Rubrivivax gelatinosus IL144: one gene and its partner. Each later gene encodes a partner of the first gene's protein in a complex. Links are inferred from orthologs where the notes say so. Each region holds a gene or a part of one and is shown on either strand. Other genes may lie near its edges.

Region 1 (8,702 bases):
TCTGCTGCGTCATCTGGTCCAGGCCGGCGATCGCGGTGTTGACCTGGCCGATGCCCTGGCTCTGCTCGGTGGCCGCGGCCATCACCTCGCCGATGATGTCGGCCACGCGCTGCACGCCGGCGACGATCTCGTTCATCGTGCTGCCGGCGTCGGCGACCAGGCGCGCGCCGGACTCGACCTTCTCGACCGAGCCGCCGATCAGCGTCTTGATCTCGCGCGCCGCCTCGGCGCTGCGCTGGGCCAGCGAGCGCACCTCGCCGGCGACGACCGCGAAACCGCGGCCCTGTTCGCCGGCGCGTGCCGCCTCGACGGCCGCGTTCAGCGCCAGGATGTTGGTCTGGAAGGCGATGCCGTCGACGGTGCCGATGATGTCGGCGATCTTCTTGGAGCTGGCGTTGATCTGCTCCATCGTCTGCACGACCTGCGAGACGACCTGGCCGCCGCGCTGGGCGACGCTGCTGGCGCTGCTGGCCAGCTGGTTGGCCTGGCGCGCCGAGTCGGCGGTCTGGGCGACGGTGGCGGTGATCTCCTCCATCGTGCTGGCCGTCTGCTGCAGCGAGCCCGAGGTCTGCTCGGTGCGGTGCGACAGGTCGGTGCTGGCCGCGGCGATCTCGCTGCTGGCGCCGGCCACCGAGCCGGTGCCGCTGCGGATCTGCTCGACCATCGTCGTCAGGCTGGACTGCATGTCGCGCAGCGCGCGCAGCAGCGCGCCGATCTCGTCGCCGCGACCGGTGTCGGGCACGGTCTGCGTCAGGTCGTGCGCGGCGATGCGCTGCGCGGCCTCGATCGACTCGGCCAGCGGCTGGGTGACCGAGCGCGTCATCGTCCAGGCCAGCGCCGCGCCGGCGGCCAGCGCCGCGAGCAGCAGGCTGGCGCAGACCGCGACCCCTTCGCTGATCGCGCCGTCGACCTGGGCGGCGCGTTCGGCCGCAGCGTCGTCGGCGTGTTTCTTCATCGCCGCGATCGCGCCGAGGTAGGCCGTCGCGGCTTCGGTCATCGGGCCGGCGACCAGCTTGTCGCCCTCGGCGATGCTGCCTTCCTTGAAGACTTCGGCGGCCTTCTTGCGCAGGTCGATGTAGACCTTGCGCTTCGTGGCGACGTCGGCGAAAGCGGTCTTCTCGCCCTCGTCGGCGGCGGCCTCCAGCGTCTTCTGCAGCTTGCTGATGTCTTCGGTCGTCGCCTTCATCTGCGGCTCGATGACCGCCACCGCTCCGGCCTGGAAGCCCGAGGCCGCCACCGCGACCGCGCGCGCGAGGTTCAGCTTGACGTTGGACTGCCATTCGTGGAACTGGTCGGAGCGCGCGATCGCCGCGTCGCGTTCGGCGCTCAGCGCGTCGATGCGGCGAAGTTCGTAGATGCCGACCGCCGTCGTGATCGTCATCAGTCCGAGCACGGCCGCGAAGCTCAGGCCGAGCCGGGTGCCGATCCGGAGGTTGGACAGGGATTTCATCGTTTTCTCCTGAGGGCGAGCGTCCGCCCGTGAGGTCCGGGGAGGCCTTGCGGCCTCGTCAGACCACCGGGGTGGTGAGCTCCTGGGCGGCCGGCGCTGACGAGCCGGCTGCGGTGCGGAAGGCGGCGACGATCGCGCCCAGGCGTTCGGCCTGTTCCTTCAGTGATTCGGCGGCGGCGGCCGACTGCTCGACGAGCGCGGCGTTCTGCTGCGTCATGCCGTCGAGTTCGGAGACCGCGCCGTTGACCTGGCTGAGGCCCGAGCTCTGCTCGACGGCGGCGCGGCTGATCTCGCCGATGATCTGGTTGACGCGCTGCACGCTGGCGACGATCTCGCCCATCGTGCTGCCGGCGTCGGCGACGAGGCGGGCGCCGGTGTCGACCTTCTCGACCGAGTTGCCGATCAGCGCCTTGATCTCGCGCGCGGCCTCGGCGCTGCGCTGGGCCAGCGAGCGCACTTCTCCGGCGACGACCGCGAAGCCGCGGCCTTGTTCGCCGGCGCGCGCGGCCTCGACCGCGGCGTTGAGCGCCAGGATGTTGGTCTGGAAGGCGATGCCGTCGATCGTGCCGATGATGTCGCCGATGCGGCGCGAGCTGGCGTTGATCTCGTCCATCGTCGTCACGACCTGGCCGACGACCTCGCCGCCGCGCTGCGCGACCTCGGCGGCGGTGCCGGCGAGGTGGCTGGCTTCGCGCGCGGCGTCGGCGCTCTGGCGCACGGTGCCGGTGATCTGTTCCATCGCGCTGGCCGTCTGCTGCAGGCTGCCGGCGGTCTGCTCGGTGCGGCTGGACAGCTCGGCGTTGCCGGCGGCGACCTCGCGGCTGGCCTGCTCGATGCTGTCGGCCGAACTGCGCATCTGGCCGACCATGCGCTGCAGCGACTCCTGCATGCGCGCCAGCGCGGCCAGCAGGTCGTTGGCCTCGTCGCGGCCCTGGAGCTGGATCGGGCGCGTCAGGTCGCCGTCGGCGATGGCCTGGGCGACGTGGCGCGCGTGGTCGATCGGCGTGGTGATCGACTGCGAATTGGCCAGCGTCATCGGCGTGATGACCAGCATCACGACGGCGATCAGGCCGACGAAGACGACCAGCGCCTGGTGCATCGTGTCGTCGAACTGCTGCGCGGCCTCGGCGCTCTCGCCGAGCACGATCTTCTCGATGTCGACCGTCATCTTCTCGACGGCATCGATGTTTTCGTGCGCGCGGGCGAGCATGCGGTCGAGCACGCGGGCGTTGTCGTAGACGCCGTCGCTGGCGCGGCGGAGCGGGACTTCGGCGGCCTTCTCGTAGTCGGCCATCCGGGTGATCGCGGCGCGCGCGATCGGGTTGTCCTCGTCCTCCTCACCCTCGAGCATGCGCTTGAGGCTGGTGACGGTGGCGTCGAGCTCGCGCTTCCAGGCGTCGTGCTCGGCCTGCATGCTGGCCGGGTCCTCGTAATTGATGACCATGCCCTTCTCGTGCAGGCGCACAGCGGCCAGGTGGTCGCCGATCGCCGAGGTCGTCGCCTGCTCGCCGCGCGACTGTTCCAGGATCTTCTGGTTCAGCTCGCGCAGCTTGAGCCCGCCGACGAGGCCGGTCACTGCGACGATCGCGAACGACAGCAGCACCACGGCGATGGCGCCGCGCATGCGGGTGCGGATCGTGAATCCGCGCATCAGGGCCAGCAGTGCATTCATTGCGCTAACTTCCAGGGACAGATCGGATCAAGCTTCCCGCCACGGGCCGGCTTTGCCGGACCGTCGGCGGACGGCCCCCTTGGGGGGTAGCGAGCGCAAGCGAGCTCGGGGGCACAAGTCCCTCAATGTCTAGAGCGGCGGACCAAGGACCCGATGTCCAGGATCAGCGCGACGCGGCCGTCGCCCATGATCGTGGCGCCCGAGACGTCGTCGACCTTGCGGTAGTTGGACTCGAGGTTCTTGACGACGACCTGCTGCTGTCCGAGCAGCTCGTCGACCAGCAGCGCCACGCGCCCGCCCTCGGCCTCGACGACGACCATGATGTTGCTGACGCGCTCGAAGTCGAAGCGCGGCACGTCGAAGACCCGCTCCAGGTCGACGACCGGCATGTACTCGTCGCGCACCTCGACGACGCGGCCGGTGCCGCCGATCGTCTTGATCATGCCCGGCTGCACCTGGAAGGACTCGACGACCGAGGACAGCGGCAGGATGTAGCACTCCTCGCCGACGCCCACGCTCATGCCGTCCATGATGGCCAGCGTCAGCGGCAGGCGCACGCGCACCGTCATGCCGTAGCCTTCGGCCGAGTCGATCTCGACCGTGCCGCCGAGCGCGGTGATGTTCTTCTTCACCACGTCCATGCCGACGCCGCGGCCGGAGACGTCGGTGACGACGTCGGCGGTCGAGAAGCCCGGCGCGAAGATCAGGCCGTAGACCTCCTGGTCGGTCATCGTGTCCGGGGCGTCGAGGCCGCGTTCGCGGGCCTTCTTCAGCAGCTTCTCGCGGTTCAGGCCCTTGCCGTCGTCGCGCACCTCGATGACGATCGAGCCGCCCTGGTGGCTGGCGATCAGCGTGATCGTGCCGGTCTCGGGCTTGCCCTTGGCCAGGCGCTCTTCCGGCAGCTCGATGCCGTGGTCGCAGCTGTTGCGCACCAGGTGGGTCAGCGGGTCGGTGATCTTCTCGACCAGGCCCTTGTCGAGCTCGGTCGCCTCGCCGACCTGCACCAGCTCGACCTTCTTGCCGAGCTTGGCGGCCAGGTCGCGCAGCATGCGCGGGAAGCGGTTGAACACCAGCGACATCGGGATCATGCGGATCGACATCACCGCTTCCTGCAGGTCGCGGGTGTTGCGTTCCAGATCCGCCAGGCCCGAGGACATCTGCTGGTACAGCGCGGCGTCGACGCCCTTGCTGTTCTGGGCCAGCATGGCCTGGGTGATGACGAGTTCGCCGACGAGGTTGATCAGCTGGTCGACCTTCTCGACCGAGACGCGCAGTGTGCTCGACTCGGGGCTCGCCGCGGCCTTCTCGGCCTTCGGCGCGACGCGCGCCGGGGCGGCCGGAGCGGCGACCGCGGGGCGGGCCGGCTCGGCGGCGGCGGCCGGCGCGGGCGCGGCGCCCGCCTGCGGCGCACCGGGGGCGTCGTCGAAGAAGCCGTAGCCGGGGTCGGGCTCGGTCTTGCTCGGCTCGGGCGCGCCGGGCGCACCTTCGTGGAAGCCGTAGCCGGGGCCCAGCGGGCCGAGCTTGAGCTGCTCGCGTGCGACGTGGAAGGTGAACAGGTCCAGCAGGTCGTTGTCCGGGGTCGTCGTGACGACCTTGAAGCGGCGGATGCCGTCGGCGTCGCGGCCGGCGTCCAGCGGCTCGATCGTGCCCAGGTCGGCGATCTCCTTGAAGAGCTCTACCAGGTTGTCGGCCATCGCCGGGTCCGGCAGCGGGCCCACCGTCAGCTCGAGCGCGCGCGCGGCCGTCCCCCCGGCGGCCGGCGCGGCGCTCGGCGCCGCGGAAGGGGCCGCCGGCTGGGGTGCGGCGGCGGTCGGCGCCGGCGCGGCGGCCAGCGGCGCGGCGGCGGCCTGGCCGGTGACCAGTGCGCGGATCGAGACCAGCAGCTCGCGCGTGTCGACCGGGTCGGCACCGTTGCCCTGGTGGCGCGCGAGCTGCGCCTTCAGCGCGTCGCCCGAGGCCAGCAGCACGTCGACCATCGCGGCGGTCGGCGCGAGTTCGTGGCGGCGCAGCTTGTCCAGCAGCGTCTCCATCTCGTGCGTCAGTTCGGCGATGTCGGTGAAGCCGAAGGTCGCCGCGCCGCCCTTGACGGAGTGCGCGCAGCGGAAGATCGCGTTGAGCTCCTCGTCGTCCGCGTTCTCGATGTCGAGGTTGAGCAGCATCTGCTCCATCGTCTCGAGGTTCTCGCCGGCTTCCTCGAAGAAGACCTGGAAGAACTGCGAGAGATCGATGCCGGCGGACAGGTGGGCGCCTTCTTGTTGGGTATCGGCCATGGTCGTGCTCCGTTTGCCTGCTGGGATCCCGCCCGGGATCTCAGCGAATGACCTTGCCGATGACCTCGACGAGCTTGGCGGGGTCGAAGGGCTTGACGAGCCAGCCGGTGGCGCCGGCGGCACGGCCGGCCTGCTTCATCTGGTCGCTGGACTCGGTGGTCAGGATGAGGATCGGCGTCGCCTTGAACTTCGGGTTCTCGCGCAGCTTCTTGGTCAGGCTGATGCCGTCCATGCGCGGCATGTTCTGGTCCGTCAGCACGAGATTGAAGTCGCGCTGGTTCGCCTTTTCGTAGGCGTCCTGGCCGTCGACGGCCTCGACGACCTGGAAGCCCGCGTTCTTCAGCGTGAACGACACCATCTGGCGCATCGAGGCGCTGTCATCAACGGCAAGGATCGAGTGCATGGGTGGTCTCTCGGGGGGAAGGTTGGAGTTCTGGGATGCGGGGGCGCCGGGCGGTCAGAAGAGTTCGATGGACCCGGCGTCCATCTCGTCCTGGGTCACGGGGTTGGGGCGCAGCGGCGCCTCCTCGACGAGCGTCTCGCCGTCCTCGTCGTCCCCCATCGTGTCGCGGGCGATGCGGTCGGCGCAGTTGCGCAGCCGCTTCGCCGTGTGATGGACCAGCTGCGAAGCCATGTCCTGGAACTGCATCGCCGTGATCGCGCCGGCCATGTGCTCCATCGCCACGTGCAGCTGGTGGCTGTCGAGCTCCGGGTGCGGGGCGGCCGAGTGCAGCAACTGCTTGAGCTCGCTGGTGGCGCCGTAGAAGTGCACCAGCAGCGCGTCGCAGGCGTCGCTCAGCAGCCGCTGCAGACGGTCGAGGTCGTTGCTCGCGACGAGCAGGTGGTCCTGCAGATCCGCCGCGGCCAGCAACGGCATCGTGCCTTCGGCTGCCGTGTCGTGTGATTCCTGGGTGAGCATCCGGGCTCCGGGTGTTCGGTGTTTCGATGGCATGGCGGGCCTTCGGTGCACCAGACGAGTGCATGCCGGGACGGCCCGCCGGGCCTCTTCCGAACCATTTTCGGCACGGGGCCTGCAAACATTGAGCGGAAGACGCGGCGATTCGCGTCATATTTCTGCGTCGGCGCGCCCTTGCGTGGAAGGGGCCGTCGGCCCGGGTGCGCGATACTTCACGAATGAGCGCCCCCATGGCCCCGGTGCGCCTGCTGCACCTCGAAGACTCCGAAGCCGACCACGCGCTGGCGATGGCGCAGCTTCGCCGTGCCGGGCTGCAGGTCCAGGTCGAACGCGTCGACAGCCGCGAGGCCTTCGTCGAGGCGCTGGCACGCCCCTGGGACCTGATCCTCTCCGACTACAACCTGCCGTCGTTCACCGGGCTGCAGGCGCTGGAGATCGTGCGCCAGACCGGCTGCCTGGTGCCCTTCATCCTGGTGTCCGGCGAGATCGGCGAGGACGTGGCGGTCGAGGCGATGCGCAACGGCGCCAGCGACTATCTGCTGAAGAACAACCTCGCGCGCCTGGCGCCGGCCATCGAGCACGCGATCGCCGCGGCCGAGACGCGGCGCGCCAAGCTGCGCTCCGACCACGAGCTGCAGGCCTCGCAGGAACGGCTGTCCGAGCTGGCGCAGCATCTGCAGCTGTCGGTCGAGGCCGAACGCAACGCGATCGCGCGCGAGATCCATGACGATGTCGGCGGCTCGCTGACGGCGCTGAAGTTCGACCTGCACTGGATCGGGCAACGCGTCACGACACCCGAGTTGAAGACCCGCGTGCAGAGCGCGCTGGACACCGTCACGCACGCCATCGAAGCCAGCCAGCGCATCATGCACAACCTGCGGCCGGCGATCCTGGAGCAAGGCCTGGTGCCGGCGCTGCAGTGGCTGGCCGGGCGTTTCGAGCGCCGCAGCGGCGTGCCCTGCGCCTTCCGCACCAGCTACGAGAAGCCGCAGCTGCCGCTGGGCGTGCCGCTGGTGGCGTATCGCACGGCGCAGGAAGCGCTCACCAACATTTCCAAGCACGCGCAGGCGACGCGCGTGTCCATCGACCTGTCGCTGACCGGCGGCGTGATGTCGCTGGAAGTCAGCGACAACGGCCGCGGCCTGTCGGCCGCCGATCTGGCCAAGGCGCAGAGCTTCGGCATCCGCGGCCTGAAGGAGCGCGCGGCCACCGTCGGCGGCTGGATCGACCTGAGCAGCGGCCCGGGCGGCACGACGCTGATCCTCTCGGTGCCGCTGACTCCGGGCGGCGGCGCGCTGCTGGACCCGCGCGACGACCGCGAGCACGACCCCTCGGCCTGGGCCTCGCTGTAAGGCCCGCAGTCACGGAGCGCCCGATGATCGACGTCATCCTCTGCGACGACCACGCGCTGATCCGCCGCGGGATCCGCGACACGCTGGCCGACGCCCCCGACATCCGCGTCGTCGGCGAAGCCGGCGACTACGGCGAGCTGCGCACGCTGATGCGCGGCACCAGCTGCGACGTGCTGGTGCTGGACATCAACCTGCCCGGCCGCAGCGGCCTGGACGCGCTGCACGCGCTGAAGGACGAGGGCTCGGCGGTCAAGGTGCTGATCGTCAGCATGTATCCCGAGGACCAGTACGCGATCCGCGCGCTGCGCGGCGGCGCCTTCGGCTACGTCAACAAGGGCGGCGAGCCGCGCCAGATCGTCGACGCGGTGCGCACCGTCGCCCAGGGCCGCAAGTACGTGACGCCCGAGATCGCGCAGATGCTGGTCGAGAGCCTGACCGCGCCGGTGCTCGAGACGCCGCACCAGAAGCTCTCCGACCGCGAGCTGCAGACCCTGGTGATGATCGCCTCGGGCAAGCGCCTGGCCGACATCGCCGAGGAGCTGATGCTCAGCCCCAAGACCGTGTCGGTCTACCGCGCCCGCGTGCTCGAGAAGCTGCAGCTGGCGAACAACTCCGAACTGACGGTCTACGCGATCCGCAACGGGCTCGTCGGCTCGTGAAGCCCCGCGCCGCCGCGCTGGACGACGCGGCGGCGATGCGCCGCGCTGGCGCCGACCTGCTGTCGCTGGCGCTGATGGACGCGCGCAACCACACGCTGCGCTGGCTGGCCGCGCTGGAGGCGCGCGGCGCGCTGCTCGCGACCGACGGCGGCCCGGCGCCGCTGGCACTGGCCGCGCGTGCCGGCGCCTGGCAGGACCGCTGGATCGCGCGCAACGTGCGCCGCCAGTGCGGCGAAGCCGCCGAGCCTTCGGCGCTGCGCCTGCCGCCGGCCGACGCGGCGATCGACGCCTGGCTGGCCGGCGCCGCGCCGGCCCCGCGCGCCGACGCCTTGCGCGCCTGGCTGGCGCAGACGCTGGAGACGACGCTGGACCTGCTGTCGGCG
Region 2 (8,762 bases), 2.5 Mb from region 1 along the record:
CACGGTCGCGCAATCAACGACCGTAAACCCGGCCATTTGGGCCATCTCGCGGTGGCGCTGCTCGATCCAGATCGCCGGCAGCCCGAACGCCGGGTCGGTGGTCTTGGTGCCGGGCAGCTGCTGCTGCGCGCCGCCGGGGTTGATGGCCAGCAGCTGGCCGGGGAAGGCCTCGCCTTCGCCGACGACGGCGCCGCGCAGCGTCACGCGGTAGACGCTGGGCTTGAGTTCGAGGTTGTCGCGGATGTGCACCGGCGGCGGCAGGAAGCCGACGTCCTGGGCGAACTTCTTGCGCACGCCCTTGATGCGCGCCAGCAGGTCGCCCTGGCGCGCCTTGTCGACGAGCTGGATCAGCCGGTAGCCGACCTCCAGGCCCAGCGTGTCCACCGGCGTCAGGTCGTCCCAGCTGGCCTCGGCGTTGGCCTGCGCGGGGTCGGTGGCCTCCTTGCGCTCGGGCACCGCGGCGGCGCGCTTCTTCTTGCGCTGCAGCTGCCAGGACAGCAGCGCCAGGCCGCCGCCGATCAGCAGGAAGACGAAGTGCGGCATGCCCGGCACGAAGCCCAGCATCAGCACGATGGCCGCGGCGATGCCCAGCGACTGCGGCGAGTCGAAGACCTGGCCGCGGATCTGCGAGCCGATGTCCTGTTCCTTGCCGACGCGCGAGATGACCATCGCCGAGGCCACCGAGACCAGCAGCGCCGGGATCTGCGCCACCAGCGCGTCGCCGACGGCCAGCAGGATGTAGCTCTCGGCCGCCTGGCCGGCCGACAGGCCGTGCATCGCCATGCCGATGATCAGGCCGCCGACGATGTTGATGAACAGGATCAGCAGGCCCGCCATCGCGTCGCCGCGCACGTACTTGCTGGCACCGTCCATCGAGCCGAAGAAGTCGGCTTCCTCGCCGACCTCGGCGCGGCGGCGGCGGGCCTCGTTCTCGTCGATCAGGCCCGAGTTCAGCTCGGCGTCGATCGCCATCTGCTTGCCCGGCATCGCGTCCAGGGTGAAGCGCGCGCCGACTTCGGCGATGCGCTCGGCGCCCTTGGTGACGACGATGAAGTTGATGACGACCAGGATCGCGAAGACGATCAGGCCGACGGCGAAGTTGCCGCCGATGAGGAAGTGGCCGAAGGACTCGATCACCTTGCCGGCGGCGCCCGGGCCGTTGTGGCCTTCGAGCAGCACGACGCGCGTGGAGGCGACGTTCAGCGACAGGCGCAGCAGCGTCGTCACCAGCAGCACGGTCGGCAGCGCGGCGAAGTCCAGCGGCTTGACCATCTGCGCGGCGACCATCATCACCACCAGCGCCAGCGCGATGTTGAAGGTGAACAGCAGGTCCAGCACGAACGGCGGCAGCGGCAGGACCATCATCGCGAGCATCATCACGACGAAGACCGGCAGCATCAGCATCTTCGCCGCGGCCGCGTTGGGCCCCAGCAGCGCGTTCAGACGTTGCATCAGCGCGTTCACGGTTCAGCTCTCCTGGTGCCGCGCCCTTCGGCGGGATCGAAGCCCGGCGGCACGACGATGGCCGGTGCCGGAGCGTTGAGCGGGCGGCCCGCGGCGAGCGCGGCGCGCAGCTGGTAGACCCAGGCCAGCACCTGGGCGACGGCGCCGAACAGCGCCGCCGGGATCTCCTGGTCGACCTCGGCGTGGCGGTACAGCGCGCGCGCCAGCGGCGGCGCCTCGAGCACCGGCACGTCGGCGGCCTTGGCGGCGTCGCGGATGCGGAAGGCCAGCAGGTCGGTGCCCTTGGCGACGACACGCGGCGCGGCCATCGTCGCCTCGTCGTACTTCAGCGCCACCGCATAGTGGGTCGGGTTCATCACCACGAGATCGGCGCTGGGCACCGCGGCGATCATCTTGCGCCGCGCCAGCTCGCGCATCTTGGCCTTGATCTTGCCCTTCACCAGGGGGTTGCCCTCGGAGTCCTTGTGCTCCTGCTTGGCTTCGTCGAAGGTCATGCGCAGGTTGCGCATCAGCATGAAGCGCTGCAGCGGCACGTCGACCAGCGCGAACAGCGCCATCGCGATCAGCATCAGCACCATGCCGCCCTGCAGCAGCGAGCCGGTCTCGGCCAGCGCGGTGGGCAGCGGCATCGAGATCAGCGACGCGAACTCGGGCAGCTGGGCCTGGAAGTACATCGCGCCGATGGCGCCCAGCAGCAGCGCCAGCAGGCAGACCTTCAGCGTGTTCGTCAGCTGATCCACCTTGAATAGATGGCCCAGCCCGGTGATCGGGTTGAACTTGGAGAAGTTCGGGTGCAGCGGCTTGGTCGTCCAGTTCCAGCCGCCCGACAGCACCGCCGAGCCGGCGGCGACGACGGCCACCGAGGTGCCCAGCGGCAGCACGACGAAGAGCATGTCGATGCCCGAGGACGCCAGGCGCTCGAGCATGGTGCCGGTGTTGTCGACGGCCTTGTGGTCGAAGCGCAGGCCGTTCTCGAGCAGCCGGCGCATCCAGTCGGTGAGCCGCGGCGCGAAGGCGATCAGCAGCGCCAGCCCGGTGCCCATCGCCGCGAGGTGCGCGAGGTCACGCGAGCGCGCGACCTGGCCGTCTTGGCGGGCCTTGCGGAGCTTTCGTGCTGATGCGGGTAAGCGGCGGTCCTGGGCGTCGTCGGCCATGGCGATATCGACTCTGAAGAGAGCCTCGCCATGGTGCCGGCAGCACCGCCGGACTTGAGCCCGATAAGCGGGTCAAAAGACCCGGTGTTCCGCAGCGCCGTGCCACCTACCCATGAACGGCGCCGGAGCGGAGTTCCCCTCGGGGACAGACCGCCGCAGGCGGTCAGGGGGAGCAGCGTTGGCAAACGGGCCGAACCCGATCCGGGTCTCCCGGTCGGGTTCGGAGCCCCCTCGGGGGGCGGCCGCTAGACGGCCGGGGGCCGTCGGCTCAAAACCCCAGACTGGCCAGCAGGTCGTCCACTTCGCCCTGGTTGCTGACGACGTCGGTGCGGCCTTCCGGGCTCACGACCGGACCGTGCAGCACGTTCGGGTCGACCTTCTCGCGCTGTTCCGGCGGCACGACCTGCACCAGCAGCTTCACGAGGCTGTCCTCGAGGTCGTTGGCGAGCGTCACGACCTTGGCCACGACCTGACCGGTGAGGTCGTGGAAGTCCTTGGGCCATCATGATGTCGGTGAGGTGCCCGTCGATCGCCGAAGTCGAGCGCTCGACGTCCTGCGTGAAGTTCAGCACCGCGCCGGAGGCCACGGCGCGCACCGGATCGGCGACGATCTGCGCCGCAATCTGGCGCGTCGCCTCCGAGATCTTGGCGTGCTCGGCCTTGGCCTGGTCGACCGAGTTCAGCACCTTGTTGGCAGCGTCGGCGGTCTTGTTGGCGATGTAGTTCAGGCGGCTGCGCGCGTCGGGCAGGCCGTCGGTGGCGATCTGCAGCTTGGGCATCACGCCCAGCTGCTGCATCGTGTCGTGCAGCAGGCGGGTGATCGACCCCAGTTGCTGGAACACCTCGGGCGAGACGGTCAGCGGCTCGGCCGGATTGAACGAGGTCAGGTCTTCCATCTTCATGTCGTGTCCTTCGCTCAGGCGGTGGCGGCGAGCTTCTGCAGGATCTTCTGGACCTTCTCTTCCAGAGTCGCCTTCGTGAAGGGCTTGACGATGTAGCCGGCCGCGCCGCTCTGGGCGGCCAGCACGATGTCTTCCTTGCGCGCCTCGGCCGTCACCATCAGCACCGGGATGTGCTTGAGCGAGCCGTCGGCCTTGATCGACTTCAGCAACTCGAAGCCGTTCATGTTGGGCATGTTGATGTCGGAGACGACGAAGTCGTACTTCGACGCGCGCAGCATGTTCAGCGCGACGACACCGTCCTCGGCTTCGTCGGCGTTGTTGCAGCCCATCTCCTTGAGCAGGCCGCGGACGATGCGACGCATGGTCGAGAAATCGTCGACGATGAGGAACTTAAGGTCGGAAGGGTTCATGGCGGACCTTGAAAAGACGGCTTCGAGGTTTATCGGCCAGCCGCGGCCGGACTTGAGCCGGTGGCGGGCGCGACATTGACGGGAGCGTCGTCGCCGGTCACGTCGACGGCGTCGGGCTCGGTGCGGAAGAAGCGGTCCTCCGCTTCACGGTTCATGACGATGATGCTGATGCGCCGGTTGCTCGGCGCCAGCGGATCCTGGCGGTCGAAGGGCTGGCTGGAGGCCAGGCCCTGCACGCGCAGCATGCGGTCGTCGGGCAGGCCGCCCTCGACGAGCACGCGGCGCGAGGCGTTGGCGCGGTCGGCCGAGAGTTCCCAGTTGCTGTAGCCGCGCTCGCCGCCGGCGTAGGGCGTGGCGTCGGTGTGACCCTCCAGCGTCAGCCGGTTGGGCACCTCGCCGAGCACCGAGCCGATCTCCTGCAGCAGCTCGCGCATGTAGGACTGCACGACGGCGCTGCCGCTGGCGAACATCGGCCGGTTCTGCTCGTCGACGATCTGGATGCGCAGGCCGTCGCGCGTCATGTCCAGGCGCAGCTGCGAGCGCATCGCCGCCAACCGCTTGTTGCCCTGGATCTTCTCTTCGATGCGGCGCTTCAGGTCCTGCAGGCGCACGATCTCGGCACGCACCTGCTCCTGCTTGAGCGCCTGCAGATTGACCGTCGCGCGCGGCGCCTCGATGTCGCCGCGCTTGACCTGGCCGGTGGTGCGCGTGAGGTCCTGGCCGCCGCCCTTGAGCACGTGCGAGGCGTCGCCAGCACCGCTGCCGCCGGAGTTCAGCGCCACCTTCAGCGGCGAGGTGAAGTAGTCGGCGATGCCCTTGCGATCGCCTTCGGTGGTGCTGCCCAGCAGCCACATCAGCAGGAAGAAGGCCATCATCGCCGTGACGAAGTCGGCATAGGCGATCTTCCAGGCGCCACCATGGGCGGCATGGCCGCCCTTCTTGATGCGCTTGATGATGATCGGCTGGAGCTTTTTCGCGTCCCCCGCCATCACGTGCCCCCAAGCTCGCTGCGCTCGCTACCCCCCAGGGGGGCCGCCCGCCGGCGGACCGGCAGAGCCGGATCCGCGGCGGTGGCTTGGTCGCGGCTGCGACCAGCCAAGCAGGTTGGAACGATCGCGGACGCCCCCTGCCGCTGAAGCGCAGTCGCCGCACCGCGCCAGCGGGCGGCGACTTCAAGCGGACGCCGCGGAACCGGCTCTGCCGGGCCGCTGGCGGCTCCCCCCCGCGGGGCCGAGGCCGGACACGATTCGTCCAGTGGACGAATCGTGCCTGCCGAGGAGCCGGGCCACCGGCCCGGCGCGGCCTGCAAGGCAGCGCCGAAGGCGCTACGGGGGGGGGCCACTACTTCTTGCCTTTCACGTGGCTTTCCAGCTCGGTGAAGCTGGGGCGCTCGGTGGAGTACAGGACCTTGCGGCCGAACTCGATCGCGACCTGCGGGGCGTAGCCCTGCATGCTGGCCAGCAGCGTGGTCTTGATGCACTGCAGCTCCTTGGTGCCCTCGTCGACCTTCTGCTCCAGCAGGCCGGCCAGCGGCTCGGCGAAGGCGTAGGCGATCAGGATGCCGAGGAAGGTGCCGACCAGCGCCGAGCCGATCATGCCGCCCAGCACCGCCGGGGGCTGGCCGACCGAGCCCATCGTGTTCACGACGCCCAGCACGGCGGCGACGATGCCGAAGGCCGGCAGCGCGCCGGCCAGGCGCTGGATCGCGGCCACCGCCGCGTGTTCCTCGTGGTGGTGGGTCTCGATCTCGCTGTCCATCAGCGATTCGATCTCGTGCGCGTTCAGGTTGCCCGACACCATCATGCGCAGGTAGTCGGTGATGAACTCCGAGACGTGGTGGTCGTTGCCGACCGCCGGGTACTTCTGGAACAGCGGCGAGTTGTGCGGGTCCTCGACGTCCTTCTCGATGGACATCAGGCCTTCCTTGCGGGCCTTCTGCAGGATGTCGTAGAGCAGCGCCATCAGCTCCATGTAGCGGGCCTTGGTGTACTTGCTGCCCTTGAAGCACTTGCCCACGCCCTTCATCGTGGCCTTCAGCACCTTGGGCTGGTTGTTGGCCAGGAAGGCGCCGCCGGCGGCACCGCCGATCGTGATGATCTCGAACGGCAAGGCATGGAGGATCACCATGATGTTGCCGCCGTGAACGATGAAGACACCGAACACGCATCCGAGCACGATGACCCAACCGATGATGACGAACATGGTGTTGTGCTTGACCTCGAGCAAGCCCCGGCATGAACGACACGCAGGGCACTTGGCGTGTTATCGGCGCCGAGGGCGCAGGTTTGAGGACGAATTACCGCTCTGACCGACGCGGTAGACCCAGACCGGGCGGCCGCCGGGCACACCCACGCGCGCCAGCGCCTCGCGTCCGGCGATCGGAAACTCCAGACTGACCAGCCAGCTGCCCGGCGCCATCTCGGCGTCGGCACGGGCGGCCACGCGGTCCATGCTCTCGGGCCGCTGGAAGACGTAGAGCAGATCCACGCCGGCCCAGGAGCCGGCCCACATGTCGCCGCGCCGCACGCGGGCGAAGCGGCAGCGGCGCGCGGCCAGCCAGGCCAGCGGCGCGCTCCATTCGACGCCTTCGCAGCGCGCCGCCGGCCACAGCCGGTGCAGTGCCGCCAGACCGTGACCCAGACCGCAGCCGGCGTCGAGCACGCGGGCGCCGGGGGGCAGCGCGACGACGCCGTCCAGGCCTTGCAGCGCGTCGGCCGGTGTCGGGAAGAACGGCGCGTCGCGCCAGGCTTTCATCGGGTAGGCCAGCGCCAGCGGCACGGCCGCGGCCAGCCAGGCCCAGCCGGGCATGCCCGGCAGCGCGCCGAGCGCCAGCGCCGACAAGGGGAAACCGGCGCCGGCCAGCAGGCGCCGCCAGCGGCCCTGCGCGGTCGCCGCCACCGCGGCGCCCACCACCACCGCCGCGGCGAAGGCCGGGCCGGCGCCGGCACCGGCGGCGGCCGACGCGGCGAACGCGCCCCAGGCCAGCAGCCAGGCGGCCACGGCCGGCAGCGGCCAGGGCAGTCGCGGAGCGCTCAGGGATGACATGCAGCCAGTGTGCGGCGCCCGGCGTCGGGGCAAGGGGCGGAGAAACGGGGCGATGCCGGCCCAGAAAAGAAAAGCGGCGGATCCCGCCGGGATCCGCCGCCTAATGCACAGCGGTCTGTGCCAGGAGGAGACAAAACGCAATGGAGCCGGATGAAACCTGTTTCGTCCGTCGTGCAGGCGGCTCAAGCACCGCCGCCGTGACGGAATGCCTCAATGCGCCAGTTCGCCTTCGCCGTGGCAGCCGGCGAGTTGCAGGCCGCCGGCCTTGCCCTTGCCGGCACGCGCCGGGGGGTTGCACAGGCCGCAGACGTAGTGGCGCGCGATCTCGTGGGGGTGGGTGACGTAGTGGCCGCCGCACTTGCTGCAGGCGGTCATCGTCAGCATGCCGTTGTCGACGAACTTCACCAGGCGCCAGGCGCGCGTCACCGACAGCAGCGGCTCCAGGCCCTGGGCCTGCATCTGCTCCAGGTACAGCTGGTAGGCCTTGATGACGATGTCGATCTCGTCGAGCACGGCGACCTTGTTCAGGTACTCGTGGATGTTCAGGAACAGGCTCGAATGGATGTTCGGCTGCCAGGTCATGAACCAGTCGGTGGAGAACGGCAGCTGGCCCTTGCTGGGGCTCTTGCCCGAGACTTCCTTGTACAGGCGCAGCAGGCGCTCGTAGCTCAGGTCGGTCTCGCTTTCCAGCACCTGCAGCCGCGCGCCGAGGTTGATCAGCGTGACCGCGCGCTCGATCTGCTTGGCTTCGGTCAGGATGCTCTTGTTGCGGGCCATGGTGTTCTCCTTCCTGCGTGGGGTGTCTGACCGGAGGTCAGGCCGCTTCTTGATGGCGCCCGGCCATCAGGATCGAAGCATGCAGGCGGGAGACGCCGTCGTTGGCCGAGCTCTTGCCGTGGCTGGTCAGCAGGCTCCAGACGATGTCGTCGTCCATGCGGAAGCGGCACAGCAGCGTGTTGCCGCCGGCGATCTTCATCATCTGCGCCGGGGTCAGCGTGGCGATCAGCATCGCGGTCTCTTCGCTGACGCCCAGGCGGTACAGGGCTTGTTCGCGGTCGGTGCGGATGAGGCTCTGGGCCAGCATCAGGTACGAGAGGTTGGCTTCGCGGATTTCGGCAAGGATCTGGTCGGCGGTCATCTCGGGGCTCCTGTGTGTCGGTAGGCGACTGGTGTGATACGAACTGTATGGACCGGCGAACGGACGCAACATCGGGCCACTTCCGTGGCTTGAGTCCCGGTTTTTCTACGTGGCCTGTCAGGCAAATTCCTACACGCGGGCTGCTTGTCATCCATGCCGGCGATGCGCCGTGAGGCCCGGACAGAGACCGATCAGGCGGCCGAATCCCCTTTCATGACAAGCACTTGGCCCCTCATCGCCGGCTGCTGGCGGCGGTCGGTTCGGCCGTGACGAACAGCGCGCGTTTCGCGGCTCATTTCCGGGCGCTGTCATCCAAGACGCCTGCCTAGACTGCCCCCAAGCCGGTCCGCCGTGCGCCGCAGCCGCGACGCCCCCACCGGCAAGGAGCCCCATGGACACCCTCATCGTCGGCGCCGGCTTCGCGGGCGCCGTGACCGCACGGGAACTGGCCGAAGCCGGCGAGCGCGTGCTCGTCATCGACAAGCGCGCCAACATCGCCGGCAACGCCTACGACCGGCTCGACGCGTCCGGCGTGCTGATCCACGAATACGGCCCGCACATCTTCCACACCAACAGCGAGCGCGTCTTCGAGTGGCTCTCGCGCTTCACCGAGTGGCGCCCTTACGAGCACCGCGTGCTCGCCGTGCCC

What was found.
Region 2: the proteins of RGE_RS19215 (region 1) and cheY are in contact, whole or in part, in a solved structure (PDB 1A0O), measured with the Escherichia coli proteins. The link is inferred for Rubrivivax gelatinosus IL144 from one-to-one orthologs.

What each region holds. Positions count from the first base shown.
Region 1 is NC_017075.1:4,220,415-4,229,116, reverse strand. Bases 2,819-5,713 are described here. They hold RGE_RS19215 (chemotaxis protein CheA), read right to left. Parts: upstream 5,393-5,713; coding sequence 3,245-5,392; downstream 2,819-3,244. Other genes in these bases: RGE_RS19210 (response regulator), read right to left, coding at 5,433-5,713; RGE_RS19220 (methyl-accepting chemotaxis protein), read right to left, coding at 2,819-3,122. In the rest of the region: RGE_RS24950 (methyl-accepting chemotaxis protein), read right to left, coding at 1-1,450; more of RGE_RS19220, read right to left, coding at 1,509-2,818; more of RGE_RS19210, read right to left, coding at 5,714-5,795; RGE_RS19205 (hypothetical protein), read right to left, coding at 5,850-6,311; RGE_RS19200 (ATP-binding response regulator), read left to right, coding at 6,527-7,660; RGE_RS19195 (response regulator), read left to right, coding at 7,684-8,319; RGE_RS19190 (SUMF1/EgtB/PvdO family nonheme iron enzyme), read left to right, coding at 8,316-8,702. UniProt on the Escherichia coli protein: Involved in the transmission of sensory signals from the chemoreceptors to the flagellar motors. CheA is autophosphorylated; it can transfer its phosphate group to either CheB or CheY.
Region 2 is NC_017075.1:1,760,712-1,769,473, reverse strand. What follows is about bases 2,233-5,187. They hold cheY (chemotaxis response regulator CheY), read right to left. Parts: upstream 3,931-5,187; coding sequence 3,535-3,930; downstream 2,233-3,534. Other genes in these bases: motB (flagellar motor protein MotB), read right to left, coding at 3,960-4,919; flhB (flagellar biosynthesis protein FlhB), read right to left, coding at 2,233-2,618. In the rest of the region: flagellar biosynthesis protein FlhA, read right to left, coding at 1-1,452; more of flhB, read right to left, coding at 1,461-2,232; flagellar motor stator protein MotA, read right to left, coding at 5,272-6,132; RGE_RS08385 (class I SAM-dependent methyltransferase), read right to left, coding at 6,193-6,975; flagellar transcriptional regulator FlhC, read right to left, coding at 7,186-7,752; flagellar transcriptional regulator FlhD, read right to left, coding at 7,790-8,113; glf (UDP-galactopyranose mutase), read left to right, coding at 8,505-8,762. UniProt on the Escherichia coli protein: Involved in the transmission of sensory signals from the chemoreceptors to the flagellar motors.